4 regions of the Rhizobium sp. BK212 genome follow, and region 4 is predicted to be linked to each of the others. Evidence: predicted binding sites of a transcription regulator. Region 4 holds the regulator's gene; each other region holds the start of a gene.

Region 1 (7,972 bases), on a different contig from region 4:
CGACCTGCAGAAGCCGCGCGGCTTTTCCGTCATCGGCCGTGAGGAAGCGGTCGAATTCCTGGCGCCGCGTCCGGTCACCACGATCTGGGGCGTCGGCAAGGCCTTTGCAGCGACGCTGGAGGCGGACGGCATCCGCACCATCGGCCAGTTGCAGCAGATGGAGGAGAACGACCTGATGCGCCGCTATGGCAGCATCGGCCAGCGGCTCGCACGGCTGTCGCGTGGGATCGACGACCGCGAGGTGCATCTCAACGATGCGGCCAAAAGCGTTTCGTCCGAGACGACCTTTTTCGACGACATCTCGCGTTATGAGGAGCTGGTGCCGATCCTGCGCAACCTCTCCGAAAAGGTCTCCTGGCGGCTGAAGAAAAGCGGCATTGCCGGCCAGACCGTGGTGCTGAAGATGAAGAGCGCCGATTTCAAATCGCGCACCCGCAACCGCAAGCTCGAAGACCCGACCCAGCTTGCCGACAAGATCTTCCGCACCGGGCTCGAGCTTCTCGAAAAGGAGACCGACGGCACGAAGTTCCGACTGCTCGGCATCGGCGTCACCGATCTCGGCGATGCCGCCCGCGCCGATCCGCCCGACCTCATCGACCAGCAATCGGGCCGGCGAGCGGCCGCCGAAGCGGCGATGGACAAGCTGCGCGACAAGTTCGGCACGAAGACGGTCGAGACCGGTTACACCTTCGGCAGCGGCAAGCGCGATCACTAACGCGTGAGGGCAACATCAAGCCCGGCCTATAAAATCTTCCTTAAACTTCGTCCCATAATCTGCCGGGCAGTATTGCGTATGGTTGGGTATCATGTTCTCGCGTCTCGTCTTCGGCCTCGGCTTGCTGTCGGCCACCGCACTCGTGCACCCTGCTCTCGCTGCGGATGCGCGCACGCTGCAGATCATCGTCTCGAAGGACAAGCAGTCGCTTGCGGTCTATGATGGCACCGAGGTCGTCGCGACCTCGAAGGTCTCGACCGGCAAGGACGGTCACACGACGCCGAGCGGCATCTTCTCGGTGCTCGAAAAGCAGAAATACCACGAATCCAATCTCTATTCCAACGCCCCGATGCCGTTCATGCAAAGGCTGACCTGGTCCGGCATCGCGCTGCATGAATCGAATTCCGTGCCGCGTTATCCAGCCTCGCATGGCTGCGTGCGCATGCCCGGCGCCTTCGCCAAAATGCTCTATGGGATGACCGACCCTGGTGTTCCGGTCATCATCAGCGACGGCGAAGTCGTGCCGCAGCCGATCGACCATCCCACCCTTTTCCATCCGGATACACCGGCGCCGATGCCGCTGCTTTCGGATGTCGAACTGCGGCCCTCCATGCCCGACAGCCCCGAAAAACCGGTGCAGGTGGCAATGAACGACACGGCTGCGATGCCAATGCCGGCAATACAGCCGGCCGCAACACCCGAACCCGAGCCGCCGTCCGAGCCGATCAGCATGCTCGTCACGCGCCGGACGCTGCGCGAGACGGTGATCGACATCCAGACCCTGCTCAACCAGCTCGGCTTTTCCGCCGGCGATCCGGACGGCTTGCTCGGTCCGTCGACCGTGCAGGCGATCAGGGATTTCAAGGCGCTGCGGCCGGCAGAATTTGCCGGCGACAGGAGCCTGGTCTCCGACGCGCTCCTCAAGGAAGTTTATGCCGCAACCGGCAAGGGTCAGCCGCCGAACGGCGTCATCATGGTGCGGCAGGCCTTCAAGCCGATCTTCGAAGCGCCGGTGACGATCGCCGATCCGGGCTTGGCGCTCGGCACACATTTCTTCACGCTGCATGCTGTCGATGAAAAGGCCGGTACGGCGGACTGGCTCGGCATTACGCTAGAGAACAATCTCTCCCGCGAGACGATGAAGCGGCTCGGCATCACCAATCAGGAAAGCTCGATCGTCACAGGCAGGCCGATCGCCCGTTCACTCAGCCGCATCACGATCCCCGACGAGACCCGCCGCAGGATCGATGCGCTGATCGCGCCCGGCTCGACACTGACGATCTCCGATACCGGCCTCGGCCGGGAGACCGGCGAAGGCACGGATTTCATCACGATCACCCGCGGGTGACGCGGGGCTGATCAAACCAGTTCGACGTCGACAACGCCGGGGGCGGCGCGAAGGGCGGCGGCGATCTCAGGGGTGATGCGGTATTTCTCCGGCAGCGCCACCTCCACCTCGCGTTTGCCCTCCTCCTTGATGACGATGAAGGAAACGAGGCCGTCGCCCTTGGCGTTCAAGTGGCCGGCGACCATCCTGAGCGGTCCGGAATCTCTGATATAGACGCGCAGCGCCTTCTGCATCTGCAGCGACTTTTCCTCCAGCGACTGGATCGTCTGGATGCGCAGGCCGATGCCCTCCGGCCGCTCCTCACCGGTGGCGGTCAGCACGAAGGATTTGCCGGATTCCAGCACGTCGCGATACTGGTTCAGCATTTCCGAAAACAGCACCGCTTCGAACTGGCCGGAAGAATCCGAAAAGACGATGATGCCCATCTTGTTGCCGGTGCGGGTCTTGCGCTCCTGCTTGGAGATGACGGTGCCGGCAAGCCGAGCATTGGCCGCGCCCTGTTTGATCGCTTGGGAAAATTCGGCAAAGGTCTGCACCCGCATCTTCTGCAGGATGTTGTTGTAGGAATCGAGCGGGTGGGCCGTGAGATAGAAGCCCAACACCTGGAATTCCTTCAGCAGCCGCTCCGAGGGGAGCCAGGGCGAGAACGGCGGCAGGGAGATTTTCTCCGGTCCCGTGGTCAGCGTGCTGCCGAAAATGTCCGACTGGCCGCTCAGCTTGTTCTCTTGGGCGCGCTGGGCATAACCGAGGATGCGGTCGAGGCCGGCTGCAAGCTGGGCGCGGTCCATATCGAAACAATCGAAGGCGCCGGCATAGATCAGGCTTTCGAGCACGCGGCGATTGACCTGGCGCGGATCGATGCGCAGGCAGAAATCCTCGATGCTGGCGAAAGGCTTATCGCCACGCACCGCGACGATATGGTCGACGGCGGATTCGCCGACGCCTTTGAGGGCGGCGAGCGCGTAGTAGATGCGGTTGTCGCCGGTTTCGAAATGGCGGAAGGAGGTCTGCACCGAGGGTGCGATCACCTCGATGCCAAGGCGCTTGGCATCCTGGCGGAAATCATTGACCTTTTCCGTATTGGACATGTCGAGCGTCATCGAGGCGGCGAGGAATTCGACCGGATAATGCGCCTTCATGTAGGCCGTCTGGTAGGAGACGATGGCGTAGGCGGCGGCATGCGACTTGTTGAAGCCGTAATTGGCGAACTTCGCCAGCAGTTCGAAGATATTGTCGGCCTGCGGCTTCGACACACCGTTCTTGACGGCGCCAACGACGAAGCGCTCGCGCTGCTGGTCCATCTCGGCCTTGATCTTCTTGCCCATGGCGCGGCGCAGAAGGTCGGCTTCACCCAGCGAATAGCCGGACAGGACCTGGGCGATCTGCATCACCTGCTCCTGATAGACGATAACGCCTTGCGTTTCCTTGAGCAGGTGGTCGATCATCGGATGGATCGATTCCAGCTCTTCGTCGCCGTGCTTGCGGGCATTGTAGGTCGGGATGTTCTCCATCGGGCCCGGACGATAGAGCGCCACCAGCGCGATGATGTCCTCGATGCAGTCCGGCTTCATGCCGATCAGCGCCTTGCGCATGCCGGCACTTTCCACCTGGAACACGCCGACCGTCTCGCCGCGCGACAGCATCTCGTAGGTCTTTTTGTCGTCGAGAGGAATGGCCGCGAGATCGACCTTGACGCCGAGCTTGGCGACGAAATCAACGGCGACCTTCAGCACCGTCAACGTCTTCAGACCGAGGAAGTCGAACTTGACCAGGCCCGCCTGCTCGACCCATTTCATGTTGAACTGGGTGACCGGCATATCGGAGCGCGGATCGCGATACATCGGCACCAGCTTGGAAAGCGGGCGGTCGCCGATGACGATGCCGGCGGCATGGGTCGAGGCGTGGCGGTAAAGTCCCTCGATCTTCTGGGCGATATCGAGCAGGCGCGCGACAACCGGTTCCTTCGCCGCCTCCTCCTGCAGCTTCGGCTCCTCCTCGATCGCTTTGGACAGCGGGGTCGGATTGGCCGGGTTGTTCGGCACCAGTTTGCAGATCTTGTCGACCTGGCCATAGGGCATCTCAAGCACGCGGCCGACGTCGCGAAGGGCGGCGCGCGCCTGCAGCGAACCGAAGGTGATGATCTGCGCCACCTGCTCGCGGCCATACTTGGTCTGGACGTAGCGGATCACCTCTTCGCGGCGGTCCTGGCAGAAGTCGATGTCGAAGTCCGGCATCGAGACGCGTTCGGGATTGAGGAAGCGCTCGAAGAGCAGCGAAAAACGCAAGGGATCGACGTCGGTGATCGTCAAGGCATAGGCGACCAGCGAACCGGCGCCCGAGCCGCGGCCGGGACCGACGGGAATGTCATGCTGCTTGGCCCATTTGATGAAGTCGGCAACGATCAGGAAGTAGCCGGGAAAGCGCATGCGTTCGATAACGCTGAGCTCGAAATCCAGCCGCTCGCGATAATCCTTCTCCTCGTAACCCGGCGACATGCCGAGCGTGGCCAGCCGCATGTCCAGCCCTTCGACCGCCTGGCGGCGCAGCTCGCTCGCCTCGGCGCGTTCGGCCTCCTCGGCATCGTCGGTCGCACCGGTGAAGCGCGGCAGGATCGGCTTTCTGGTCTTCAGCACGAAGGAGCAGCGCCTGGCGATCTCGATGGTATTTTCCAGCGCTTCCGGCAGGTCGGCGAAGAGCTTGGCCATCTCGGCCCGGCTCTTCAGATAGTGATCGGGCGTCAGGCGAAAGCGGCTGTCGTCGGAGACGATGGCGTTGTGCGCGACCGCCATCAGCGCATCATGGGCGTCATAATCGTCGCGCGTCGGAAAGAAGGCCTCGTTGGTCGCAACCAGCGGCAGGTCGTGGGCATAGGCAAGCCCGACAATCTTCTGCTCGTGCCGCTTGTCGTAGGTGCCGTGGCGCTGCAGCTCGACATAAAGCCTGTCGCCGAAGAGGCGCTTCAGCATGAGCAGTCGGGCCTCCGCCTGGGCGGGATGGCCTTCCCTGATCGCCATGTCGACCGGGCCGGTCGGGGCGCCGGTCAATGCGATCAGCCCTTCCGTGCCGGCCTCTTCCAACCAGGAGGCTTTGATATGAACGGCCTGGTTGCTTTCGCCGCCGAGATAGGCCCGGCTGACGAGATCGACGAGCCGTTCGTAGCCGGCATCGGTCGCGGCGAGAAGAACGATCGACGGCAGCTTGACCAGGGCTTGCTGGCCGCCGCGCTTTTCCGTTTCCAACCCGTCTCCCATGTCGATCGAGACCTGACAGCCGATGATCGGCTGCAGGCCCTCGTCCATCGCCTTCTGGGAGAATTCGAGGGCGACGAACAGATTGTTGGTGTCGGTGATCGCAATCGCCGGCTGGCTGTCGCCGGTCGCCTTGTAGAGGATCTTCTTCAGCGGCAGAGCGCCCTCGAGAAGCGAATAGGCGGAATGGACCCTCAGGTGGATGAAACCCGGCGTGCCGCCGGTCGCCTCACCCGTTGAACCCTTTGCCGTATCCGCCATGACATGCCTTCCCAATCACCCGAATGAATCGGACGCATTGTCGGCATAGAGGGCGATGATGTCCAGAAGAAGTCCCGCCTCCGGACCGCATGATTGCCATGCGGTCCCCTGAAAACTTTAGATCGCCATCACGATGAGCGAGAAGCTGGCAACGAACATTGCGATGGAGGTGAATGCTGCGATATCACGGATCATGTCAGTCATCGGGCTCTCCTTTACTCGTTATGTTTTCACTTTGTTCCATGTATGTTCCGTTGTCAACAGGAATCTTTTCCTTCTTTCTTGCATGTGGAAAATCCCGGATGCGCGCGGCGAATCGCACGAACTGGCACTTGTTGTGATCTGGGGCCGTCATGCCCTTCCCCCGCCCCCACAGACCAGACATCGTGTTCGGGCGGCCGCCTTCCCCTCAAAGTGATGCGCTTATTCCACCAGAAGTTCTCTTTTTGTTCTTTACATGTCGCGACCTATTTGCCAGCATCGGGCTGAGAGGAGAACGACATGCTCGACATTGCGATGCTGAATGAATTCATCGTGGAGGCGAAGGCTGCGACCTATGTCGGGGGCGGCGTGCCGCGCGCGCCGTGCCGGCCGGGTTCCCACGATATCGGTTACGAACGCGGTGACTGGCGCTATCTCGACAGCTATTTCGGCGGCACCGATTTCGCCGGGCAGGAAGTGGTGTGGTTTGCCGGAGAGCCCGCCTGGGCGATGAATTATTTCGGCTGCGTCATTGCGCCTGAGCTCATCGACGGCACAGCAGCCGGAGCGGTGATCAAGGCTGCACTTTCGGCGATGTATCGAGAGGGCCGGTTTCTGGACGGCATGGAATTCGATCATCCGTTCGGCCGCTATATCGATAGCAGCGAAGGCGGCTGCGCGCGGTTCACCGGCCATGAATGCATCATGGTCGACGGCCGGAAGGCCTATGCGCTCGATTATCGCGGCGGGCTGGTCATCCCCTGAGCACAGCCTCAGAAATCAACGATCTTGCCGTCGGAGATCGTGACGCGCCGATCCATGCGGCGGGCAAGCTCGTGATTGTGGGTGGCGATCAGGGCGGCAAGGCCGGACTGGCGCACCAGCGCTTCCAGCGCGTCGAAGACGTAGCTTGCCGTTTCCGGGTCGAGATTGCCGGTCGGCTCATCGGCAAGAAGCAGGGTCGGCGCATTGGCGACGGCGCGGGCGATCGCAACGCGCTGCTGCTCGCCGCCGGAAAGCTCGCCCGGGCGGTGCGAACCACGATGGCCGATGCGCATATAATCGAGAAGCTGGCCGGCCCGCTCTCCGGCTTCCTTCCAGGAAAGCCCGGCGATCAGCTGCGGCATCATGATGTTTTCGAGCGCCGAGAATTCCGGCAGCAGGTGGTGGAACTGGTAGACGAAGCCGATTTCGCTGCGGCGGATCGCGGTACGTTTATCGTCGCTCAGGCCGTCACAGGCATGGCCATTGATGTTGACTTCACCGCCGTCCGGATGCTCCAGGAGGCCGGCGACATGCAGCAGCGTCGATTTGCCGGTGCCGGAAGGGGCGACGAGAGCGACGATTTCGCCTTTCGATATCGAAAAATCTGCGCCCTTCAGGATCGGGAGCAGCGTATCGCCCTGCCCGTAATGGCGCTCGACGCCGGTAAGCTTGAGAACGACGTTGCGTTTCATGAAGGCGGCATTCCTTATTCGTAGCGCAGGGCCTGCACCGGATCGAGCTTTGAGGCACGCCAGGCGGGGAAAATGGTCGCAATGAAGGACAGCGTCAGCGCCATGACGACGATCGAGATCGTTTCGCTGAGATCCATTTCGGCCGGCAGCTGGCTGAGGAAATAGACCTGCGGATTGAAGAGTACGGTGCCTGATATCCAGGAGAAGAACTGGCGGACAGATTCGATGTTGACGCAGACGAGAACGCCGAGCAGAACGCCGGCAATAGTGCCGACGATGCCGATCGCTGCCCCGGTCATGAAGAAGATGCGCATGATCGCACCGGCGGTGGCGCCCATGGTGCGCAGAATGGCGATATCGCTGCCCTTGTCCTTCACCAGCATGATGAGGCCGGAAATGATATTCAGCGCCGCGACAAGCACGATCAGCGTCAAGATCATGAACATGACGTTGCGCTCGACCTGGAGTGCGGAGAAGAAGGTCTGGTTGCGCTGGCGCCAGTCGGTAATGGCGATCTGGCGGCCGGCCGCCTCCTCCACCTTGGGCCTGAGATCGTCGATATCGTCCGGATTGTCGACGAAGAGCTCGATCGACTGCACCAGCCCCTCGGCGTTGAAATAGAGCTGCGCTTCCTCGAGCGGCATGAAGATGATCGAGGAGTCATATTCCGACATGCCGATCTCGAAGAGGCCTGAGATCTTGTAGGACTTGATGCGCGGGCTGACGCCCATCGGCGTGATGT
Region 2 (7,972 bases), on a different contig from region 4:
CCCGTAAACGGGGCGAAGGGACCATGCCGCGACCTCTCCGTTCTTACTCGGAAATAAGCTGATCCATCTCGGGACCATCCTCCACCTTGCGCAACGGCCGGAAGCTCATCCGGTGCAGGGAGCAGGGGCCGTGTTTTTCGATGCCGGCGCGGTGCTGTGCGGTGCCGTAGCCCACATGCGCGGCAAAGCCGTAATCTGGAAACACATGATGTGCCCGTGCCATCATCCGGTCGCGCGTCACCTTGGCGACGATCGAGGCCGCGGCGATCGAGACCGAGCGGGCATCGCCCTTGACCACCGCCTGTCCGGGGCAATCGAGGCCGGGCGGCACGTCGAGCCCGTCGGTCAGCACGTAGCTTGCCGGAATGGCGAGACTGCAGATGGCGCGGCGCATGGCGTCGAGGCTAGCCTTGCGGATATCGGTCTCGTCGATGCGCGTCGAGCTGGAAGAGGCGATGGAGACGGTCGCGGTCGCCAGAATCTGCGCGAACAGTTCCTCGCGCCGTTGCGCCGAAAGCTGCTTGGAATCGTTCAGACCCTCGGGGATGCGTTTGGGATCGAGGATGACGGCAGCGGCGACCACAGGCCCGGCCAGCGGCCCGCGGCCTGCCTCGTCGGCGCCGGCAACCGGCCAGTGGCCGGCCCTGCGGGCTTTGAGCTCGAGTTTGAAATCCGGCACGAGCGGAACCGTGTCGAAAAGCAGGGGAGAATCGGGTGGCGTGCGAGGTTTCATGCGGCTGAACCTCGCACGCCAACCCGATTTCCCGCAAGTCCCCGGATCAGGGCGGCGGCCGGGGACCGGTCCGGCGGATGGTGGCGGTCAAGGCCATCCGCGGGAATTGCGCTCGGGGCTCGAAGACAGGGCGGTTCTATCGAGAAGCCGATGCGCAAGCTACAAGCAATTCCAGGAAAAGTGCGAAGCGGTTTTCCGTTCGGAATTGCGTAAAGGCCAGAGAGCAGTTCCCGGCAAAGCGCGAAGCGGTTTGCCTGAACTGCGTAAAACAAAAGGTCAAAGAAGCGACAGCTGGACGCCGCTGCCGTCGGGCGGCACGAACAGGTCGTCGCGCAGCGGCACGCTGCGTCGCGTCAGGCCGAAACGCCGGGCTGCCATCTCAAATCGCCTGGCGATCTGCCAGGCATAAGGACCGGCGCCCTTCATGCGCTTGCCGAATTCGGCATCGTAATCCTTGCCGCCGCGCATCGAGCGCACCAGCGACATCACATGCCGGTAACGATCGGGGTAATGTTGCAGCAGCCAATCACGAAACAGCGGGCTGACCTCGAGCGGCAGCCTGAGGATGACATAGCTCGCCTCGGCGGCGCCGGCAGCCTTGGCCGATTCGAGAATGCGCTCCAACGCGTGATCGTTCAGCGCCGGGATCAGCGGGGCGGCCATCACAGCCGTCTGGATGCCGGCTTCGGCAAGGGTGTGGATCGTCTCCAGCCGCCGCGGCGGTGTTGCGGCCCGCGGCTCCATCGTCCGGGCAAGCTTGCGATCCAGCGTGGTCACGGAGATGCCGACGCGCACCAGATTCTTGCTTGCCATCTCCCGCAGAATGTCGAGATCACGCAGGATCATCGCCGATTTGGTGACGATCGAGACTGGATGGTTCGCCTTGTTCAAGACCTCGAGGATGCCGCGCATGATGCGCCATTCCTTTTCGATCGGCTGATAGGGGTCGGTATTGGTGCCGATGGCGATCACCCGCACCTTGTAGCCGGGTTTGGCGAGCTCCCGCTCCAGCAACTTTGCCGCATCGGGCTTGGCAAACAGCTTCGTCTCGAAATCGAGCCCTGCGGAAAGCCCCATATAGGCGTGCGTCGGCCGGGCGAAACAATAGATGCAGCCATGTTCGCAGCCGCGATAGGGATTGATCGAACGGTCGAAGGAAATATCCGGCGATTCGTTGCGGGTGATGGCCGTGCGCGGCTTCTCGACCTGCACCTCCGTCTTGAACGGCGGCAGTTCTTCCCATGTCTGCCAGCCATCGTCGAAGGTCTCCCGCTGCAGCGCTTCGAACCGCCCCGTCGGGTTCAATCCCGCCCCACGCCCGCGCCGCCGATCGACCTCGACCCTTAGACCCGAGGAAACGATCATCGCATCGGCAATATCTGCCGTATTGGCAGGCGCGAATGCGGCCTGCCCTGCCAGGGACTGGTCTCTCATCGGATTCTCCCGTGGCGGAAAGCCATCGCCTCCGCCCGTTTTGCTGATTAAATTCCTATCGGCAAAATGAGAACAATGCAAGAACAAAATGAGGAAAACGGCGCTGGCAAAAATTTGTGCGGCGCATTATAAACAGTCAATGTTGACGGTTGTTCTCGAATGTCAGGATCAGGAATCTGAACTGGCGCAGACTTTATCGGTCTTGGTGGCAGGCGCAGTGGAGGGGCTGGTGAGCGATGTGATCGTGCTCGATCACGGCTCTCGCGACGGCACCTCACGGGTGGCCGACGCTGCCGGCTGCCGCTTCCATTCGCAATGGGATATCAAGGACATCGTCCGCTCGGCGCGCGGCGAATGGCTGCTCTTCGTCGAGCCGGGCGCCAGACCGCAGGCGGGCTGGATCGATGAGATCGCCGAATATGTGGCGCTGAACAAGCTGCCGGCGCGCTTCACTGCGTCGAGGGGCTATCGCCGCCCGTTCTTCCAGCGTGTCGGCCGGGCCGTACCGCCGCTGGAACTCGGTTTCCTGGTACCGAAAAAGCTGGCACTCGCCACCGCCAAAAGCGGCATGCGGCTTGCCGAATTCATCAAGGGCCAGAAACCGCGGCGGCTGGCGAGCGAGCTCATTCCGTCCTGGGTCGCCCGCGCCGCACGGTAGCTGCCGCGATCCCCTCCCACCGCTCGCGCAAAAGATGGCGCCCAATAGGATTTCGCGCTATAATTCAAACATGGCGCCGTCGAAGCGCCGCGCTTCGCAACGGAATGGCCATGGAATGCCGGTGAACGGCAGAACAGGTCAGCGACAATCTCCTCTTCTGCCGGGTACCCGGCGAAAGGAGGTGCGTCATGACACGCGGTATGATCTACGGCCTGCTGGCCGTCATATTGCCGATATTGGTGATCGCGCATCCGCATTCGGCAGCATCGCAGATGATGCGCAGTTGCGCAGGCCGACCCGAAATCGTCAATTTCCTGGACAAGAACTTCGCCGAAAAGCTCACGGCAGTCGGACTGGTCAACCAGAACGCCATTCTTGAGGTCTATGCCGCCGAAAGCGGCACCTGGACCCTCATCGTCACGGATGTTCACGGCGTAAGCTGCATTCTGCTGTCGGGTGATAGCTGGGATACCATGCCCGTCCTGCCGGGCCTGGCCACATAGGAATGCCGCTCTTGCAGGCAGTCTACTTCGTCGCGCCGCGTTTCAGGTGCTCGTCCAGCCGCGGCATGATCTCGACGAAATTGCACGGCACGCTGCGGTAGTCGAGTTGGCCTTTCAGAATGCCGTCCCAGGCATCCCGGCAGGCGCCGGGCGAACCCGGCAGCGCGAAGATGAAGGTGGCATTGGCAACGCCTGCCGTGGCGCGCGATTGGATCGTCGCCGTGCCGATCTTCTCGTAGGAGATCCGGTGGAAGATGGCGGAAAAGCCGTCCATCCGCTTTTCGAACAAAGGCTCCAGCGCCTCGGGCGTCACGTCGCGGCCGGTAAAGCCGGTACCACCCGTGGTGATGACGACGTCTATGTCTTTGCTGTCAATCCAGGCCTTTACCCGGGAGGCAATCTCCGTGCGATCATCGGGCACGATGCCACGGTCGACCAGCCGGTGGCCCGCTTCGGTGATCCGCGCCGCCAGCGTGTCGCCTGACTTGTCCGTCTCCGGCGTGCGCGTGTCCGAGATCGTGAGAACCGCAATACCGACCGCGATGAAGGGCCGCTTTTCGTCCAGAGCTGCCATCACATGCCTCCCGAAACCGTTTCCGTCGCCTGGAAATACCAGTCGGGCCGCGCGTCGTGAAGAGCCGCCGCCGCATCTTCGGCGGCGGTCATGGTGGCAAAGATGCCGAAGCAGGTGGCGCCGGAACCGGACATGCGGGTCAACAGCGCGCCGCTGGCCTGCAGCATCGCCGAGATCGCCGATATCTCCGCCACAAGCTCACGCGCCGGCGGTTCCAGATCGTTGCGGGCGGCACCGATCGCCGCGAGCCAGTCGGCAGTGTTGGGCACGCGCGGAGCCAGGCTCAAGGCCGGATTGTCCTTTGTCGCCAACCGGCGGAAAACTTCGGGCGTCGACACGCCCTTCAGCGGATTGGCGAGCACCATGGCAAAGGCCGGCAGATCGGGCACCGGTTCGATCTTCTCGCCGATGCCGCGGGCAATCAGCGGCCGGCTTTCCATGCACATCGGCACGTCGGCGCCGAGCTTCAGCGCCAGCATAGCAAGCGCGTCCTCGGGCAACCTCGTGCCCCAGAGGCGCATCAGCCCCCGCAAGGTCGCAGCTGCGTCGGCCGAGCCGCCGCCGATGCCGGAGGCGATCGGCAAATTCTTCTGGAGGTGGATATGCACAGGGAAGGCGAGGGCTCCGACCGCCTCGCGTAGGAGATCACGCGCCCTCAGCACGAGGTTGGTGCCGCCATCTTCGGCAAGCGCGCCGCCGAAACGGCCTGACAGGGTGAAGGCGTCGGCCTGTGCGGGCAGGAAACCCAGCCGGTCGCCATGCTCTGCGAAGGTCACCAGCATATCGAGCAGATGATAACCGTCCGGCCGCTGGCCCGTCACATGCAGGGCCAGGTTGATCTTCGCGCGCGCCTCTTCGGTGACGCCGAAAGCGTCGGCCAGGCCCTCTTCAGGCATGCGTCCCGCCCGTCAGGATTTCTTGTCGACCGGCGGCGGCGTGACGGGGGCCGGATCCGGCTGCTTCTTGTCGGCCGCCTTGGCATCGTCGCTGACGGGAGGCAGGCCGTTGGCGACCTTATCCTTGATCTTCGGGATCTCGGCAGCCTCAGGCTCGGAGCTGAGCGCCCGGTTCCACTGGTAGACGGCTTCGAGCTTGCGCCCGACGCGCCAATAGGCATCGCCGAGATGGTCGTTGATCGTCGCGTCGCCGGCCTTGATCTGGGCAGCCCGCTCCAGCTCGTCGACGGCATCGTCGAAGCGGTTGAGGCGGAAATAGGCCCAGCCGAGCGAATCGATGATGTAACCGTCGTCAGGGCGAAGATCGACGGCCTTCTTGATCATCCCGAGACCTTCGTCGAGGTTGCGGTTCATGTCGATCCAGGAATAGCCGAGATAGTTCAGCACCTGCGGCTGGTCGGGGTTGAGCTCCAACGCCTTGCGGAAATTCGGCTCCGCCTGGTCCCACTTCTTCAGCCGTTCATAGGCGATGCCGCGCTGGAAGAAGACGCTCCAGTTGGCGCGGCCGGGAATGGGGCCGATCGCTTCGACGGCCTTGTCGTAATTGGCGGCCATCGCCTCGTAGTCCTTGGCATCGGAGAGCACGCTGCCATAGGCGAGGTAGCTGCGGATGTCCTTCGGGTCGGAGGTGATCAGCGCCTGCAGATGCTTGCGCGCCTCGTCCACCTTGCCGCCCTGGGCAAGGGCAAGGCCGAGCTGTAGCTCGGAGATGCGCCGCATCGGCGAATTCTCCGGCACCTTCTTGTAGAGCGCGATGGCGCGGTCCATCTGGTTCTGCTTCTCGGCGATGCCGCCGAGCAGCACCAGCGTATCGGCGCTGTTCGGATCGAGCGCATTGGCCGTCTGCAGGTAAAGCGAAACGATGTCCTCGGCGCCGTCGCGGTTCAGTGCGCCGCCGACCGAAAACAGCACGCCGGCAGCCCCTTCTTCGGCTGTCTTGACCTGCTGTTCCTGCTTCTCGTCCTTTTCGATGCTGTCGCGCAACGCGTTCAGCGGCGCATAATTCGGCAGCAGGTTGTCACCGACGGAAACGGCGTCGAGCGCCTTCTGCTTATTGCCCTGTGTTGCTTCGAGGCGGGCAAGCGCCATCACTGCGCGCATGAAGGTGTCGGGCGCCGTCGCACCGCCTTCCTTGTCGAGCACGGCATCGTTCAGATGCTTGCGGGCGGACTTCACATCGCCGGTGGCGATGGCGATCGCCCCGGCATTGTAATTCTGGAAGATTCGGAACCAGTCCGGTCCCTTCATCTTCTCGACCATGGTGAGCGCTTCCTTGCCGCGGCCGGCGCCGACGCGGGCCCAGGCAAGCAGCAGGTCGTTCATCATCCGGTCGAGATCGTTCGGCCCCTTATATTTCAGGATGGCCTCGGCGGTCTTGTAGTCGTCGCGGCGCACGGCATCCATGCCGCGCACGATCGTGGTGATGCGCTCGACGGAAGGATCGCCCTTCAGGTCGTTGGCATATTTGACGCCCTCCTTGATGTCGCCATTGAGCAGCAGCGAGATCATCAGCCGCTGGCGAATCTCGGGATTGCCGGGTTCGATCTGCAGCGCCTTCTTGTAGAGTTCGATCGCGGTTTCGTAGTCATGATCGACATCGGCCGTGCGGGCGGCGAGGAAGGCGCCGGAGAAACTGGTGACGCTATCGGCATCGAAGAAACTGTCGGTCTTTGCGGCATCGCCCGTCTTGGCCGCATCCTCGGCGTTGACGCCGCCGACGCCGCCCAGCGAAAGGACAGCGGCCAGCGCTGCGCTCGTAAGAAGACGGATGGCAAATCTCTGCCGCATTAGGAAACCTTTCTTCGACAGCGTCCCGGCAATGGGGCCGGCCGCAAAACAAGTTGCGATCACTGATTCATAACAGGATGGCTTTTTTGAAGCGGCGCTGCAAGAAAATCAGCCTGCGATCAAGGACGATTGATCAATTGACGCGCTCGATGCAGAAGTCGATCACTTCCATCAGGGAGGATTTCCAGACGGTATCGGGAAGCGGCGCAAGCGCATCCCGTGCGATCGTGCCGTAATGGATCGCGCGGCCGATCGTGTCGCTGAGCGTGCCATATTTGGTGATCAGCCCCAGCGCTTTTTCGAGGTTGGCGTCGGTGCTGTTGCCGGCTTCGATCGCATCGCGCCAGAACGCGCGCTCGTCCTCGGTGCCGCGGCGATAGGCGAGAATGACCGGCAGAGTGATCTTGCCCTCGCGGAAATCGTCGCCGACATTCTTGCCGAGATCGGCAGCCTTGCCGCCATAGTCGAGCGCGTCGTCGACGAGCTGGAAGGCGAGCCCGAGATTCATGCCATAGGATTTCAGGGCGTTGCGGCCGGACCGGCCGGCCTCGGCGACGATCGGCCCGACTTCGGCGGCGGCGGCAAAGAGAGCGGCCGTCTTGGCGCGGATGACGGAGAGATAATCGTCTTCCGTCGTCTCCATGTTCTTGGCGACGGAAAGCTGCAGCACTTCACCTTCGGCGATCACGCAGGCGGCCGAGGACAGGACGTCGAGCGCATCGAGCGAGCCGACATCGACCATCATGCGGAAGGCTTGGCCGAGCAGGAAGTCGCCGACCAGCACGCTTGCCTGGTTGCCCCAGATCATCCGTGCCGTCGATTTGCCGCGGCGCAGATCGCTCTCGTCGACGACGTCGTCATGCAGCAGCGTCGCCGTGTGCATGAACTCGACCGATGTGGCGAGCTTGACGTGGTTTTCGCCCCTGTAGTCGAACAGCGAGGCGGAAGCCAGCGTCAGCATCGGCCGCAGCCGCTTGCCGCCGGATGAGATCAGATGGTTCGCCACTTCGGGGATCATCTGCACGTCGGAGCCGGCCTTGGACAGAATGAGCTGGTTTACTCGCTCCATATCCGCCCTGGTGAGATCGACCAGTGGCTTTATGGATGCCAGTTTGTTTTTGCTTTCTTCAAGCGGTATGACCACGCCCAACGACCCGGACTCCTATTCATTCATTGCACCTGACAATAGAAAGGGGCGATGGACGCGGCAAGGGGTGAATTGTCGCGCTGAGCGAAATTGGAAGGAAAACGACGGCAAATGCATGAGCTTATCCGCGCCAACGACCCCGTTCTTCTCTCCTATGCCGAGAGTTTGATGAAGGATGC
Region 3 (7,972 bases), on a different contig from region 4:
ATCCCGGCAAGCGAATTCCGGTCAACGACACCAACGGCACCAATTCCCAGTATCTTCGCAGTCTCGAATAGCTCCTGCGCAGAACTCGCTCCCCGGAGAAAGCTGAAATGCGTCGTGACCTGGAGTTCGGCATATCTCATCAGCCAAAGATCCCGTGCATGAACCACCGATGGTTCCCGGTTTCAGGATCCACGCCGTCGCCGGAACGGAAAATCCACAGACGCTCGCCCGCATCATCTTCGATGACGAAGTAGTCGCGGACCGCGGCCATCTCGGAGTTGCGTTCCCACCATTCGCCGAAGATCCGCTCTGGACCATCGGCGTTCTTCACCTTCCGGCGCTTGCCCCGCCACATGATCCAGACGGGCGGATGGTCTGGCAGCAGCGCCATCACGTCGACCTGCTCTGGTCGCGCAAGCAGGCGGACGGGCCGGCGCCAGTGATTGACCCAGGCAGCCTCTATCGGATCGGATGCGGCACTGATCCTCCGGACCGAGCGCTCGGGAACGTCGGAAGCAAAGGGGGCGACGCGATAGACCCGCTGGCCACGGTTGCCGTAGATGTCGATGAGCGGCGTGAGGTCCACACCCTCGTCTTCGACCAGCGACGACGTCTTCTGGGCTTCCTCTAGCGGCTCCGCCATGACCGCCACTAGCGTCATCTTCTCGATACCGAAGCCGGGTTCGATCTTCTCGGTTCTGTCTTTGAACAGTTTCGTCAGCCAGGCGACATCGCGCACGGGTTTGGCGGTCCCGGCGCGGATGGCTTGCCGGGTGCCGTCGACCTTCTCGACAATGAGGTCTGCGCGACGGACGCCGAGCCCCCTTCTCTGCAGCGCATCGACAAGCTGGACGACCAGTCGGGCGACATACTTGTTGATGGTCTCGGCGGCGCCGATAGGTTCGGCGAACGCCCTGCTGACTTCGACAAGTTCGGCTGTTCGAATGGGATCGATCGGCTCAGGCGTGCGGCCGAACATCTGGTCGAAGCGGCGGCCGACCTCCGGCCCGAAGCGGAGCGTAAGCGGTGGGCGAGCAGTATTGGCAAGCTCGCCGATTGTCTTGAAGCCGAGCGTCCGCAGGTCGCCGACGATCTTCTCAGGAAGCCGTAGAAGAGAGATCGGCAGCTTTTCCACTGCCCGGAGGGTCTCGCCCCTCGGAACCATGACGGTCTCGCGGCTGGTCGCTCTGGCGCATGCGTGGGCGGCACCCCACGTGTCGGCGATGGCGACCCGTGTCGTCAGGCCCTTGGCGCGGAAGCGGTTGGCGATGCTCGTCAACATTCGCTCCTCGCCGCCCTGTAGATGGTCCGCGCCCTCCGTGTCCATGACGATGCCGTCCGGCGCGTCGACGGCGACGATCGGCGAATACTGGCTGAGCGCCCACATGGTGATGCGATCGAGCGCCGCTGCATCGGCGGCGGCATCGGCGTCGATCATCCGGAGGCCCTGGAAGAGCGCCTGCGCCTTGGCGGCCGGCATGCCCACGTGAACGCCAGCCTTTCTGGCCGCGGGATCGGCGGCCGACACCCAGCGTTTGGAACCGCTCTTCGAAATGACGGCGATCGCCTCCTCAACGGGAATGGCGGGATCGGCCCGCCTGATCCTGTCCGTCGCCAGATCGGGAAAAAATATCGATACGACCCTCGGCATCGCAGGCTCCTACTTCGAACTCGGCGCACTCACCCGCTTTCACCCTCATCAGTTCCAGAAGCCATCTCGCCCGCCCGACGCCCGGAACCGGCAGTTCCTCGCTCGGGATGACGCTCACCCTCCAGCGCGTGGTCGACGCCGTCGGCTGGCCGAAGTCGCTGGCCTCGGTCTGCCGTCGCCACCGCCGCACTGCAAGCGCCATCGTGCCGCTCTTCTCGGCTGCGAGTTGCAGCCGCCGGGACGCGGCCATCGGCAGCCGGACGATCTCGCCGATCACCGCCCCGAGGCCGCCGTATGAAAGGCCCTCCTCCATATTGGCAAGGACGTCCTCCTCCTTGTCGGACTCGACGAAGACGACCCGGTTCGGATGAAGACCCGCCTGCGCCAAGGCCGGGAAGAACAGGTCAGGACGTGTCAGGCACCAGACGACCTTGCCTTTGGTACGGGCGGCAATCCCGCTCACGAACAGGGCGGCCGCCGCCCCGTCGACGGTGCCGGTCCCGCCGCCGGCGCATTCGTGCAGCGCGCCATAGGCCAATCCACCACCCGGAAGCCGCTCGTCGATCTGCGCGACACCGAAAGGCAAAACGCCTCGGCTGCGCCGACCGGCGCCTTCCAGGTGCGCGATCTGCTCGCGCAGCCCGTCGAGGACGGCGTTTGGGGCGACGGCTGACTTCATGATCTCGGGCAACCCGTTTTCGGCTTGAGTAACAGCAATATGTTCTGTATTTGTTCCGAAGAGATAAATGAGTCAATGCGCATATGACCCGCTGAAGTTGAGCGCCGGTACAAAAGATAAAAATCGCCAGCGGATTCAATCGGATGTTGAGACAGGAATATTTTTGGATGCGCCGAACGCGGCTTGTGGAAGATACGATCCCGAGACTGCAAGATCACCAGGTCCCGGTGGTCGAACTCATATGCCTCCTCTGCGATCGCCATTGTACACATGAGCGCAAACTGTTGGTCAAAGCGTTTGGCGCAAGCGTCACCTTCGCGGAAATCCGCCGGCGCATGGCCATGGGCTGCGAGCGGATGCAGACGCCGCGAGGTGACAAGTGTGGAGCACACTTCCCATGTTTGAGTGATGGTCTTGCTGATGGAAGCTAGATAATGACAGGCGAAGACAACCGCGAACGGCCGCGCAAGATCGTGCATGTCGACATGGATGCCTTCTACGCATCGGTCGAGCAGCGCGACAATCCGGAGCTGCGAGGTGTGCCGGTTGCTGTCGGCAGTCCTGCTGCCCGCGGGGTCGTGGCGGCCGCCAGTTACGAGGCACGCAAATTCGGCGTCCATTCCGCCATGCCTTCGGTGACCGCCCAGCGGAAATGCCCGGACCTTGTCTTCGTCAAGCCGCGCTTTGATGTTTACAAAGCCGTGTCGTTGCAGATCCGCTCGATTTTCGCCGAATACACGCCGATGATCGAGCCACTGTCGCTCGACGAGGCCTATCTCGACGTCACCGAAAACCTGAAGGGCATGGAGATTGCGACCGAGATCGCCGAAGAGATCCGAGCGAGGATCAAGGCGGCGACGGGGCTCAACGCGTCGGCGGGAATTTCTTACAACAAGTTTCTGGCCAAGATGGCAAGCGACCTCAACAAGCCGAACGGCCAGGCCGTCATCACCCCCAAGAACGGCCCCGCCTTCGTCGAACAGCTTCCCGTCAAGAAATTCCATGGCGTGGGACCGGCAACGGCCGAGAAGATGCATCGGCTCGCGATCGAAACGGGAGCGGACCTGAAGGAGAAAACGCTCGACTTCCTCGTCGAACATTTCGGAAAGTCAGGGCCGTATTTTTATGGCATCGCCCGCGGCATCGACAATCGCCAGGTCAGACCGGACCGGGTGCGGAAATCCGTCGGTGCGGAAGACACTTTCTCTGCCGACATCCATTCTTATGAACCCGCGCGCGACGGGCTTCAGTCGCTGATCGAAAAGGTCTGGGGCTATTGCGAGGCCAATGAAATCGGCGCCAAGACGGTGACGCTCAAGGTCAAGTATGCCGACTTCAGCCAGATCACCCGTAGCAAGACAGTTCCGTCAGCACTGCCAGCAATTGCCAATCTTGAGGAGGTGGTCGATATGCTTCTCGCGCCAATCTTCCCGCCGCGAAAAGGCATCCGTCTGCTCGGCGTGTCGCTGTCTTCGCTGGAGCGGCGCAGATCTGAAGCGACGCCGCAGTTGCAGCTCGCGTTTTAGGTCACATTAGATGTGACGCGGTCGGTTTTAGATTGGATGCGCTCCGCACCGGCGTTCCCGCGCCTGCCAGTGGTACCGCCCCTCGCCTAAGTTCCCTTGACCTGCTTGCGGCAGATCGAAGCTGAGAGGTCGGAGTTTCGTCGAAGCCGTCTGATGTGAAATTCCGTTGGAATTTCCGACCTCACGAACCGCTTTCGCCCTCGCTATTGAGAACTAGCGCAGAACGGATGCAATCAAGCAAAATCTGTTCGCCAAACGGTTTTGTCAGGCAGCCGACGACGTCCGCGCCCAACGCAGACGCGCGCACATTCTTTTCCGGAAAGGCGGTGATCAGAACAGTCGGAACGCTCTTGCCCAGCGCGACCAGCCGGTGGTGCAGATCGAGCCCGCTCATTCCGGGCATATTGATGTCAGTCACAAGGCAGGCCGTGCGGCGGATATCAGGGAATCTCAAGAAATCATCCGCGGATGAAAAGGTCTCGGCGTCAAATCCCATCGACCTTATGAGCCCCTTGATAGCCTCCCGCATCGACTCGTCGTCGTCGACGATCGCAATCAGAGGTTTCTTGGTTGGCACCGCCGCCTCCCGACTTCGCCGATGGGCGTCGCGCCTAAATGGCGTTATGGCAAATTGCTGGATGGACTTATTATCGGGCGGCGACAAAGGCACCGCAAGCTATACGCTCGTATACGCTGTCTAAACAGTTCTGCGACGGATTGGGAATGTGAACGCGCGGAACATGGAAATGAGGAGACCGACGCGCGCTGCGAAAACAGAGCCATACGCGTGGCAAGTTCGTTAATGCATAAAATGTGGGTTGGAGGACGGTCATCTCGAATGTGCCCGCGCCGAAAGGGTGGAGAGCCGTCCTGCAGGCTGCCTACTCTACCCGAACCAACCGACGCGCCCCGACAGAAGGTTCGTTCGCCGGCGACGCTGGCCGCTCCACGATGCGCAAAACGCCGTTTGCGGCCGCCGGCATCCACCCTTGTGGCCGGGGTGATTATCGCGCATGGTGGCGTGCGAAAGGAAACCCGATTTCGGCATTCGTTTACTCATCTCGTGGCCAATAGGCGTAGATAGTAAATTATGCCAACGTCGATTCACATTGCGGGTTCTGACGATTGACCGAGGCGCTAGCGACCATCATTGTTATCGATGATGACCCCGAGGTCCGGGAGGCGCTTGGGAGTCTGCTGCGTTCGGTCGGCTTTGCCGTCAACCTCCTCGCTTCCGTGGGCGACTTCCTCACGTCCGGGCGACCCGATGGACCGACCTGTCTCGTACTCGATGTCCGGCTTCCGGGACAAAGCGGTCTTGATTTTCAGCTCGAGCTGTCGAGAGAAAACATTCAGTTGCCGATTGTCTTCATCACCGGGCACGGCGACATCCCCATGTCTGTCAAAGCGATGAAAGGGGGCGCGGTCGAGTTCCTGACGAAACCGTTCCGAGACCAGGACTTGCTCGACGCCATTCACATCGGCCTGGCGCGCGACCGCGAATGGCTTGAAAATGAAAAGGCGCTGGCGACGGTGCGCACTCGTTTCGCTAGCCTGACCCCACGGGAGCGCGAGGTGATGGCTTTGGTGGTGACAGGACGGCTCAACAAGCAGATTGCCAGCGCTCTAGGCGTCAGCGAGATTACCGTGAAGGTTCACCGCAGCCAGGTCATGCAGAAGATGGGCACCAGATCCCTGCCCGAACTCGCGCGTATGGCTGACAAGCTGATGCTCGCGCCAGGAAAGACTCAAACGAACTGATAAAGGTCTTGGCTGCGCGTATAGGTCATCCCCCGCTCATTGGTAATCGATCCTTCCTGGTGGCCAATAGCCCCTGCGGAAGCCCTCCTCTATGGTGCGCGTTCATTTCCCCCTCCTCCCAGGCCGGATCGCTACCGATCGGCCCGCCTTGGCCTCCCACCCGCGGGAGGCTTCTTTTTGGCCTCAGTCCCTGCAAGACACTTTCGACTCCAACACGGAAACCGACACCGAATCGAACTGACGGCACCCATGCGCGGGGTTAGAGGAGCAGACCATCGCCCCAGTCATTGCGGGCCAGGATGACTTCGCCGACATGAGTCGCTGAGCAGAAGTTCTGCTGAGGGGTGTCCGTGCCGGTATTCCAAGGTATCGCAAAGCGAAACCACAGTATAATGTCGCGTCGTCCCTTCCATCGCTAGACTAGTCGTTGCCTCGCGAGACAGGTAGCGAATCCCCCCGTTGCTACCACCAAGCTTCGGCGCTCCCTCCATCCGAAGCTCTACGGGTCCACGACCCGCCCGACCGCCCAGCAGCCGCTGGGCGGTCTTTCCTAGAGGTGGACCACGTATCGACCGGGCGGGTGATGGCCTCGTTGTTGGGACGGGCAGGCGAGATGTGGTAAGAAGTGAGGAAGTGGTTGCGGTTCGTCATATGTGCTCGCTTTGGCCAATTTGACCGGACGGATCTCCGAAACGCGTTGGTGGAGATGGGAGTTTGGAGGTTCTTTGGGAGGACGGTGATCGCGTGTTCCACAGGCAACGGCGCCTGGGTGCCGACGGCACGTGGAACCCGGTTCTGGTCGTGATTTCGGCCCTCGAGTATCCGACGCCTTCAAGCCTCGGCCGCCTCGACCATGAATACGGATTGAAGGATGAGCTCGATAGCGCGTGGGCGGTGCGACCGCTTGAGTTGGTGCGCGAGGGCGGCCGGACCATGCTGGTGCTTGAAGATCCGGGCAGCGAGCCGCTCGCCCGCCGGCTCGGAGCGGCAATGGAAACCGGACTTTTCTTGCGCCTAGCGATCAGCATCGCCGCTGCGCTCGGCAGAGTCCACCAGCGCGGCCTGGTCCATAAGGACATCAAACCGGCCAATATCCTGGTAGCGGGCACGTGCGCCGAGGTGCGGCTAACCGGCTTCGGCATTGCCTCACGCCTATCCCGCGAGCGGCAAGCGCTCGAGCCGCCCGAAGTGGTTGCGGGAACGCTTGCCTATATGGCCCCCGAGCAGACCGGGCGCATGAACCGCTCGATCGACTCCCGCAGCGACCTTTATGCGCTCGGCGTGACACTTTACGAAATGCTGACCGGGAGCCTGCCCTTTGCCGCTTCCGACCCGATGGAATGGGTGCATTGCCACATTGCACGACAGCCGATGTCGCCCAAGGAGCGGACGGCGGACGTTTCACCGGCAGTCTCGGCCATCGTCATGAAGCTGCTCGCCAAGACGGCCGAGGAACGATACCAGACGGCAGGCGGCGTCGAGCACGATCTGAGGCGCTGTCTCAGCCAATGGGAAATGGAATCGCGGATTGAGGCGTTCCCGCTCGGCGAGCGCGATATCGCAGACCGGCTGCTGATCCCCGAAAGGCTATACGGGCGGGAGCATGAGGTCGAAACCTTGCTCGCTGCCTTCGACCGTGTGGTGCTGGGCGGGGCGCCGGAGTTAGTGCTGGTCTCTGGCTATTCCGGCATCGGAAAGTCGGCTGTGGTCAACGAACTCCACAAGGTACTGGTGCCGCCGCGCGGGCTGTTTGCGTCCGGCAAGTTCGACCAGTACAAACGGGACATCCCCTACGCGACCCTGGCGCAGGCCTTTCAGGGTCTGCTGAAAGGGCTCCTCGCCAAGAGCGAGGCGGATTTGGCACCGTGGCGCGAGGCGCTGAGCGAGACGCTGGGACCGAACGCAAAGCTGATGGTCGATTTCGTCCCCGAATTGAAGCTCGTCATCGGCGACCAGCCGCCGGTCCCGGAACTTCCACCACAGGACGCGCAACGACGATTCCAACTGGTATTCCGGCGGTTCATCAGTGTCTTTGCCCGGCCCGAACATCCGCTGGCGCTGTTCCTCGACGATCTCCAATGGCTTGACGGAGCGACGCTCGATCTGCTTAAGGATCTGCTGACCCGGTCGGATCTGCAACACCTCATGCTGATCGGTGCCTATCGCGACAACGAAGTCACTGCCGCCCATCCGCTGATGCGGACGCTTGACGTGATCAAGACCGCGGGCGGCAAGGTCGCGGAGATCACGCTTGCGCCGCTCACTGAGGACTATCTCCAGCAGTTGATCGCGGATACGCTCCACTGTCAGCCTGATCGTGCGGCCCCGCTCACCCGAATGATGCACGACAAGACC
Region 4 (7,972 bases):
CCATGGCGGCGTCCGGAACTGTCATTCTTGAGCTGGCGCTTGCCGATGTGCCCGTCGTCTCCGCCTACAAGGTCGACTGGATCATGCGGTTGCTGACATCAACCATCAAGACCTGGACAGGCGCGCTGCCAAACCTGATCGCCGATTACGCGGTCGTGCCGGAATATCTCAACGATATCGTTCGCGGCGCCAGTCTCGCCCGCTGGATGGAAAGGCTGTCGGCCGACACCTACCAGCTGAAGGCGATGAAGGAAGGCTATGACCTTATCTGGCAGCGCATGCAGACCGAAAAGCCGCCCGGCGAGCATGCCGCCGAGATCCTTCTCGATGTCCTGAAAAAGAAAAAACCCGGCCGTTTCTGACCGGGTTTTCTTTTAGGCTTTGAAGCGATCAGCGCTTCGAAACCGGGATATAGTCGCGCTTGGGTTCGCCGACATAGAGCTGGCGCGGACGGCCGATGCGCTGTTCCGGATCCTCGATCATCTCGTTCCACTGTGCGATCCAGCCGACCGTGCGGGCGAGCGCGAAGAGCACGGTGAACATGGTCGTGGGGAAGCCCAGCGCCTTCAGAGTGATGCCGGAATAGAAGTCGATATTCGGATAGAGCTTCTTCTCGATGAAATATTCGTCGGTGAGCGCGATGCGCTCCAGCTCCATCGCCACTTCGAGCAACGGATCGTCCTTGATGCCGAGTTCGCCCAGCACTTCATGCGTCGTCTTCTGCATGATCTTGGCGCGCGGATCATAGTTCTTGTAGACGCGGTGGCCGAAGCCCATCAGGCGGAACGGGTCGTTCTTGTCCTTGGCGCGGGCGATATATTCCGGGATGTGGTCGACTGTGCCGATTTCGTTCAGCATGTTCAGCGCTGCTTCGTTGGCGCCGCCATGTGCAGGCCCCCAGAGGCAGGCGATGCCGGCCGCGATGCAGGCGAACGGGTTGGCGCCCGACGAACCGGCGAGACGGACCGTCGAGGTTGAGGCGTTCTGCTCGTGATCGGCATGCAGGATGAAGATGCGGTCCATGGCGCGGGCAAGCACCGGATTGACCACATATTCCTCGCAAGGCACGGCAAAGCACATGCGCAGGAAGTTCGACGCATAGTCGAGGTCGTTCTTCGGATAAACGAAGGGCTGGCCGATATGGTATTTGTAGGCCATGGCGGCGAGCGTCGGCATCTTGGCGATCATGCGCAGGCTGGCGACCATGCGCTGGTGCGGATCGGTGATGTCTGTGGAGTCGTGATAGAAGGCCGACAGCGCGCCGACGCAGCCGCACATGACGGCCATCGGATGCGCATCGCGGCGGAAGCCGGTGAAGAAGCGGCTCATCTGCTCATGCACCATGGTGTGGTGCGTGACGCGATAATCGAAATCCTTCTTCTGCGCGGTGGTCGGCAGTTCGCCGTAGAGAAGCAGGTAGCAGACTTCCAGGAAGTCGCCATGCTCGGCGAGTTGCTCGATCGGATAGCCGCGATGCAGCAGGACACCTTCGTCGCCGTCGATGTAGGTGATTTTCGATTCACAGGATGCGGTCGAGGTAAAACCCGGATCGTACGTGAAGGAAGCCGTGTTCTTGTAGAGGGCACCGATGTCGATGACGCTCGGGCCGATCGTGCCGCTCTTGACGGCAAGGTCGACAGATTTGTCACCGATTTTTATTGTAGCGCTTTGATCCGTCATGCTGATCCTCCGAAATGGCGGTGGCGCCTTAAAAGCGCCATAGGGGTTAAGCGTCCTCACCGATAGCTATATGATCGCGAAGCTAATGCCAAGTTACCGTGACGGCATTTTGTGCGTTGCGGTATCACCTTTTAGGCACTGCAGCGATGAGCCGCGTGCATATCGGAAGCTGATGATTCGACTGGTCTTTTGGCACTCGCGATTTTCCCTCATATTTCAATCGATTATTCTTGCCGGATTTGATGGGAGGTTGCATTCTGGCTGCCTTGGCGGTTGAGCTTGGGCGGCGCATGCAGGAATTGACGACAGTCGAATTGCGGCCGGAAGCAGGCGCCGGCCTTGCCGATACCTCCGGTTTTTTCCCCCCTGCCGTGGTGTCGCGGCCGGCAAGGACGCAGTCGGCGACACCGTTGCGCCATCGCCTGCCGGCTTTAGCCTCGCAATCGCTGCGTGCCGGCAGGCGCATGCTGGGCGAGGAGGCGGATCATGGCCGCCTGCTGCTGTTCTCGCCGGTCTTCCTCGGCGCCGGATCAGCCTTCTGGTTTCTTGGAGCATCGGATTTTCCGGTCATTGCACCGCTACTCTGCCTGTTGGTGCTGACGACCGCGGTTCTGATCGCCAGCCGTATGCGGGCGGCATTGCGAGCCGTCCTGCTGGCGCTTGCACTTGTGGCCGGTGGCGTGGTCTCGGCGGAGTTCGAAAGCTGGCGGGCTTCGACCGTGATCCTCGACTCCGCCGTGACGACGACGGTGACCGGCCGTGTCGAACGGCGCGAAGGCGATGGTCGCGGCCGGTGGCGCTACATTCTGGCAGTCACCGGCACCGAGGCGCCGCAGGTGAAGCGGCCGCCGGAACGGATAACCGCGATCGCCCGCGGCGCCGACGCGCCTTTCGAGATCGGTGACATCATCACCGGCAGGGCTCGGCTGACGCCGCCGTCAGGCCCAGCACTTCCAGAGCTCAACGACTTCTCCTTCGGGACCTATTTCGATGGCATCGGCGCCAATGGTTTCTTCTACGGCGCGCCGACGAAAGTCGATTTGCAGGCGGGCCCGCAGGCTGCCAGATCGACGGCGGAAGCTCTGCTCGAATGGCTTTACCGGCTGCGCAGCGGCATCGGCGACCGCATCCGATCGATTCTGCCCGGCGACACCGGCGCTTTTGCCGCTGCTCTGGTGACGGACGAACGGCGCGCCATCTCGAATGCGACCACGGAGGCGCTGCGCCAGTCCGGTCTGGCGCATATCATCGCCATCTCAGGCCTCAACATGGCGCTGTCGGCCGGCATCTTCTTCGTCGGCTTCCGGATGCTGCTCAGCCTCTTTCCCGGCGTCGCCCAGGCCTATCCGACGAAGAAGATCGCCGCCGCCGGCGCGCTCATCGCCGTCACGGCCTATTTCCTGATCTCCGGCTTCGCGGTCTCGGCCGAACGCGCCTTCATCATGATGGCCATCATGCTGATTGCCGTCTTCTTTGACCGGCCGTCGATCAGCCTGCGCAATGTCGCTCTCTCCGCGCTCGTCATCCTCGTCATTTCGCCCTCCGAAGTCCTGGGGCCGAGCTTCCAGATGTCCTTTGCCGCAACCTTGGCGCTCGTGTCGGGCTATCAGCTGTGGAAGGATCGGCGCGTCCGCGAGAGTGCCTTCCTGAAGCTGCCGATCGTCAGGCCTTTTGTCGCGGTTGCGGGTTTCTTCGGCGGTGTCTTCCTGACCTCGCTGATCGGCGGTTTCTCCACCGCACTGTTTTCGATCGAGCATTTTCATCGCCTGACCGCCTACGGCCTGCCGGCAAACCTCGCGACGATGCCGATCATCTCCTTCATCATCATGCCGGCCGGGTTGCTGGCGATGCTGCTCATGCCTTTCGGTTTGGACGTTTTGCCTTGGAAGGTTGTCGGATTCGGCCTCGATCTGGTGATTGCCGTCGCCAAGACCGTGTCCGGCTGGGGTGGCGACATCGGCATCGGCCGCTTGCCCGCCTGGTATTTCGCAGTCGCCGTGGCGGGCTTCCTGCTGCTGACGCTGCTCCGCACCCGGCTCCGCCATATGGGCACGTCGATCATATCAGTCGCAACGCTCATCCTGCTGCTTCTGCCGGTTCCCCGGCCGCCGGATCTGGTGATTTCGGAAGATGGCAGTCTCGTCGCGGTCGTCGAGGCGGCGGCAATGGCCTCCAACCGTGAAAACCCGCCGGATTTCATCTTCGACCAATGGCAGCGCGCGCTGGTCCTGCCGGCGCATGACCCGCCGAAGATGCTGGATGGTCCTGCTGTCCCGCCAGCAGGAGAGGACCGTCGCGTCAGGCTTTCGCGCGATCAGCAGAACGAAGCGAGGGCGGCGATGCGGGCGGCCGCAGCTGACGGTGACGCAAACCGCTTTTCCTGCGTCAAGAAGGCCTGGTGCATATCAAGGCTTGGCAACGGTCATGTGGTCGCCGTCATCGACAATGCCGCCTATCTCGCTCCGGCCTGCGATGCGGCCGATATCGTGGTAACGTCGGTCCGCCTGCGTTTCAACAGCTGCCGCTCAGGCGCGACGCTCTTCACCGGCGAGACGTTGCGCCGGACCGGTTCCGTCGAATTGCGCTTCGCCGAGGCCGGCATGGAGGTCACAACCGCACTCGATGATCTGTCTCGGCCATGGATCCGCCATCGCGCCTATGACTGGCACAGCAACAGCTTTGTCGAAACCGGCCAGGGTGTCAGTGATAGCGGCGAATAAGGCCGACGAGTTTGCCCTGCACCTTGACGCGGTCCGGCCCGAAGATCCGGGTCTCGTAAGCCGGGTTGGCCGCTTCCAGCGCGATCGAGGCGCCCTTGCGGCGGAAGCGTTTGAGTGTCGCTTCTTCGTCGTCGACGAGAGCAACGACGATATCGCCAGGGCTTGCGGTGCTGCCATTGCGAATGATCACGGTGTCGCCGTCGAAAATGCCGGCGTCGATCATCGAATCACCCTTGACCTCCAGCGCGTAGTGTTCACCGGAGCCGAGCATATCGGCCGGAACGACGATGTCGTGGGTGTTGTTCTGGATTGCCGAGATCGGAACGCCGGCGGCGATGCGGCCCATGACCGGCACGGAGACGGAGTTGCCATTGTCGGCGACGGGTTTTGCAGGAGCGGGAGTGGCGACCGGCTGGGGCTTGCCCAGGCTGCCCTCAATGACGCTCGGCGAAAAGCCGCGCCGGGGCTGGATGCTGGGGCTATAGGCCTCCGGAAGCTTGATGACCTCGAGTGCGCGGGCACGGTTCGGTAGGCGGCGAATGAAGCCACGCTCCTCGAGGGCCGTAATCAGCCGGTGAATCCCGGACTTTGAAGCGAGATCCAGGGCGTCCTTCATTTCGTCGAAAGACGGCGGAACGCCGGATTCCTTCATGCGCTCATGAATGAAGAGGAGAAGCTCCTGTTGTTTGCGCGTGAGCATCGACGTTGTGACCTCGTGATTGAAACAAATCCAGAACAGACACTATATGTTCCATATGTGTTCCGCAAGTAGCTAAATTTCCGTAAAACTTGGCGCCAACTCGTTGAGATTTTTATTTTCATTCGCCGGATTGGCCGACAAGTCTTGCCTTGCGCGGCACCGTCGCACATCTCTGCCGTGTCAGGAGAGGGGATATCATGAACGAGCATTCCGCCAAACCGCGCCCGCTGGATCATGTCGTGCTGCCGGTCGTCAATATCGATCTGGCGCGCGAGAGGCTCGGCAAGCTGGGCTTTACCGTTGCCGCCGATGCGCGTCATCCCTTCGGAACGGAGAATGCCTGCGTCTTTTTTGCCGATAAGACCTATCTGGAGCCGCTCGGGATTGCGAGCGTTGGGGAAAGTGAAGCATCGGCGCGGCAAGGCAATGTCTTCACCGCCCGCAACCGCGCCTTCCGATTCCGCTGCGGCGAGGAGGGGCTTTCGGCGGTGGCCTTCGGCAGCGAGGATGCCGATATCGATCATCGGAATTTCGTCGGCGACGGAGCGAGCGCCGGCGAGATGCTGGCGTTCAGCAGGCCGATGACGATGCCGGATGGTTCTGAGAGCATTGCCGGCTTCAAGCTGGCCTTTGCCGGCGACCTGCGCGCGCCCGATCTCTTTCTCTTCACCGTCGAGCGCGTCAATCCGCTGCCGGCCGACCGCAGCGCGCTTGAGGCGCATGCCAATGGCGTGACCGGCATTGCCGAGGTGGTGCTTTGCGCGCCCGATGCGGCTGCCTTCGCCGCCTTCGTCAGTCTTGCCAGCGCGCAATCGGCATTCGAGAAAACCGGTTTCGGCGTCAAGATCGCGGCGTCGAATGTGAAAATCAGCCTGATGACGCCGGAGGGTTTGGAGGCCTATTTCGAGGTCGCTGTCCCATCCGCCGACCGCGGCCTGCGCGGCCGGGCGATTCTCTTCGCTGTCGCCGATCTTGCCGTGACAGAAGCGCATTTGGCTGCTAACGGGGTGACATATACGCGCAAGAACAATCGCATTCTGGTGAAGCCCGCGCCCGGGCAGGGCACGCTTTTCGCCTTCGAGGAAACACGATGAGCACAGATACGAATTCCCAAGTCAAGATCGGCGAGGGCCAGGGCCAGGTCACCTTTTCCAACACCGGCCGCCTGTCGCTGATTGCCGGCCCTTGCCAGATGGAGAGCCGCGACCACGCCTTCATGGTGGCCGGCACGCTGAAGGAGCTTTGCGGAAAGCTCGGCATCGGCCTCGTATACAAGAGCTCCTTCGACAAGGCGAACCGCACCTCGCTTTCGGCCGAACGCGGCATCGGCATTGAAAAGGGCATGGAGATCTTTGCCGACCTCAAGAAGGAATTCGGCTTTCCCGTCCTGACCGACGTTCATACCGCCGAACAATGCGCCGAGGTGGCAAAGACCGTCGATGTCCTGCAGATCCCGGCCTTCCTTTGCCGCCAGACCGATCTTCTCATCGCCGCCGCCAAGACCGGCCGCGTCGTCAATGTCAAGAAGGGCCAGTTCCTCGCTCCCTGGGATATGAAAAACGTCCTGAAGAAGCTCAACGCCAGCGGCAATCCGAACGTGCTGCTGTGCGAGCGCGGCGCCTCGTTTGGCTACAACACGCTGGTTTCCGACATGCGTTCGCTGCCGATCATGGCGTCGATGGGTGCTCCCGTTGTTTTCGACGCCACCCATTCCGTGGCGCAGCCGGGCGGGCAGGGCGATTCCTCGGGCGGCCAGCGGGAATTCGTTGAAACGCTGGCGCGCGCAGCGGTGGCGACCGGCATTGCCGGCGTCTTCCTCGAAACCCATCAGGACCCCGACAATGCGCCTTCCGACGGACCGAACATGGTCTATCTCAAGGACATGCCGCGGCTCCTCGAAAAGCTGCTTGCCTTCGATGCGGTCGCCAAGGCCTGATTACCCAGCTTGACGTTCAACAGTCTGACATGATCGCGCTATAAGCATGTCGCGCAAAACCAAAGAGCAAAGCGCGGACCATGCGAATGTTAGAGATCGCGACGCGCTTTCGTCCACATCGGAACGCTGGTTCGAAGGCTGGCAATTGCGGCATTGTAATTTGCTCGCCTTCGATTAAGACAGGTTTCGAACGACTTATCACCCACTGAGCAGGAAGAACCCATGACTGCAATCACCGATATCATCGCCCGCGAGATTCTCGATAGCCGTGGCAATCCCACCGTCGAAGTCGATGTCTATCTCGAAGACGGCAGCATGGGCCGCGCGGCTGTTCCCTCGGGCGCCTCGACGGGCGCGCATGAGGCGGTCGAACTGCGCGACGGCGGCAAGCGCTACCTCGGCAAGGGCGTGCAGAAGGCGGTCGATGCCGCCAACACCGAGATCTTCGATGCGATCGGCGGCATCGACGCCGAAAACCAGATCCAGATCGACAACATCATGATCGAGCTGGACGGCACGCCGAACAAGTCGCGCCTCGGCGCCAACGCCATCCTCGGCGTGTCGCTCGCCGTCGCCAAGGCTGCCGCCCAGGCTTCCGGCCTGCCGCTCTACCGTTATGTCGGCGGCGCTTCCGCCAGCCTGCTGCCGGTGCCGATGATGAACATCATCAACGGCGGCGCCCATGCCGACAACCCGATCGATTTCCAGGAATTCATGATCCTGCCGGTCGGCGCCGATACGATCGCCGAAGCCGTGCGCATGGGTTCGGAAGTCTTCCATACGCTCCGCAAGGAACTTGCCGCACAGGGCCACAACACCAATGTCGGCGACGAAGGCGGTTTCGCACCGGGCCTGAAGAGCGCTTCCGAAGCCCTCGACTTCATCGTCAAGTCGGTCGAAAAAGCCGGCTACAAGCCGGGCGAGGACATCTACCTC

The links. Region 4 encodes LexA, which represses DNA repair genes until DNA is damaged. Its sites were predicted from a motif close to TGTTCNNNNTGTGTTCNG; they were not measured.
Region 1: the regulator LexA is predicted to act here: its motif matches at 5,809-5,826, upstream of FHT79_RS20880 (DUF5680 domain-containing protein).
Region 2: the regulator LexA is predicted to act here: its motif matches at 2,236-2,253, upstream of FHT79_RS23560 (PA0069 family radical SAM protein).
Region 3: the regulator LexA is predicted to act here: its motif matches at 2,371-2,388, upstream of FHT79_RS29365 (ImuA family protein).

What each region holds. Positions count from the first base shown of each region.
Region 1 is NZ_JACIFS010000006.1:304,751-312,722, reverse strand. Features, by position in the region: gene FHT79_RS20895 (DNA polymerase IV) at 1-715, shown strand, start outside; gene FHT79_RS20890 (L,D-transpeptidase family protein) at 807-2,063, shown strand; gene dnaE (DNA polymerase III subunit alpha) at 2,075-5,572, opposite strand; gene FHT79_RS20880 (DUF5680 domain-containing protein) at 6,074-6,538, shown strand; gene FHT79_RS20875 (ABC transporter ATP-binding protein) at 6,547-7,230, opposite strand; gene FHT79_RS20870 (lipoprotein-releasing ABC transporter permease subunit) at 7,245-7,972, opposite strand, start outside.
Region 2 is NZ_JACIFS010000008.1:113,210-121,181, forward strand. Features, by position in the region: gene FHT79_RS23555 (ribonuclease HII) at 44-733, opposite strand; gene FHT79_RS23560 (PA0069 family radical SAM protein) at 1,010-2,167, opposite strand; gene FHT79_RS23565 (glycosyltransferase family A protein) at 2,307-2,825, shown strand; gene FHT79_RS23570 (hypothetical protein) at 3,014-3,328, shown strand; gene moaB (molybdenum cofactor biosynthesis protein B) at 3,351-3,902, opposite strand; gene FHT79_RS23580 (4-(cytidine 5'-diphospho)-2-C-methyl-D-erythritol kinase) at 3,902-4,798, opposite strand; gene FHT79_RS23585 (tetratricopeptide repeat protein) at 4,811-6,646, opposite strand; gene FHT79_RS23590 (polyprenyl synthetase family protein) at 6,780-7,796, opposite strand; gene FHT79_RS23595 (DUF2007 domain-containing protein) at 7,905-7,972, shown strand, end outside.
Region 3 is NZ_JACIFS010000013.1:47,436-55,407, forward strand. Features, by position in the region: gene FHT79_RS29355 (error-prone DNA polymerase) at 1-140, opposite strand, end outside; gene FHT79_RS29360 (DNA polymerase Y family protein) at 140-1,651, opposite strand; gene FHT79_RS29365 (ImuA family protein) at 1,572-2,330, opposite strand; gene FHT79_RS32280 (hypothetical protein) at 2,498-2,761, shown strand; gene dinB (DNA polymerase IV) at 2,765-3,856, shown strand; gene FHT79_RS29380 (response regulator) at 4,038-4,433, opposite strand; gene FHT79_RS29385 (response regulator transcription factor) at 4,982-5,617, shown strand; gene FHT79_RS29390 (trifunctional serine/threonine-protein kinase/ATP-binding protein/sensor histidine kinase) at 6,332-7,972, shown strand, end outside.
Region 4 is NZ_JACIFS010000003.1:655,300-663,271, reverse strand. Features, by position in the region: gene lpxB (lipid-A-disaccharide synthase) at 1-362, shown strand, start outside; gene gltA (citrate synthase) at 391-1,680, opposite strand; gene FHT79_RS13160 (ComEC/Rec2 family competence protein) at 1,971-4,400, shown strand; gene lexA (transcriptional repressor LexA) at 4,381-5,100, opposite strand; gene FHT79_RS13150 (VOC family protein) at 5,298-6,194, shown strand; gene kdsA (3-deoxy-8-phosphooctulonate synthase) at 6,191-7,036, shown strand; gene eno (phosphopyruvate hydratase) at 7,259-7,972, shown strand, end outside.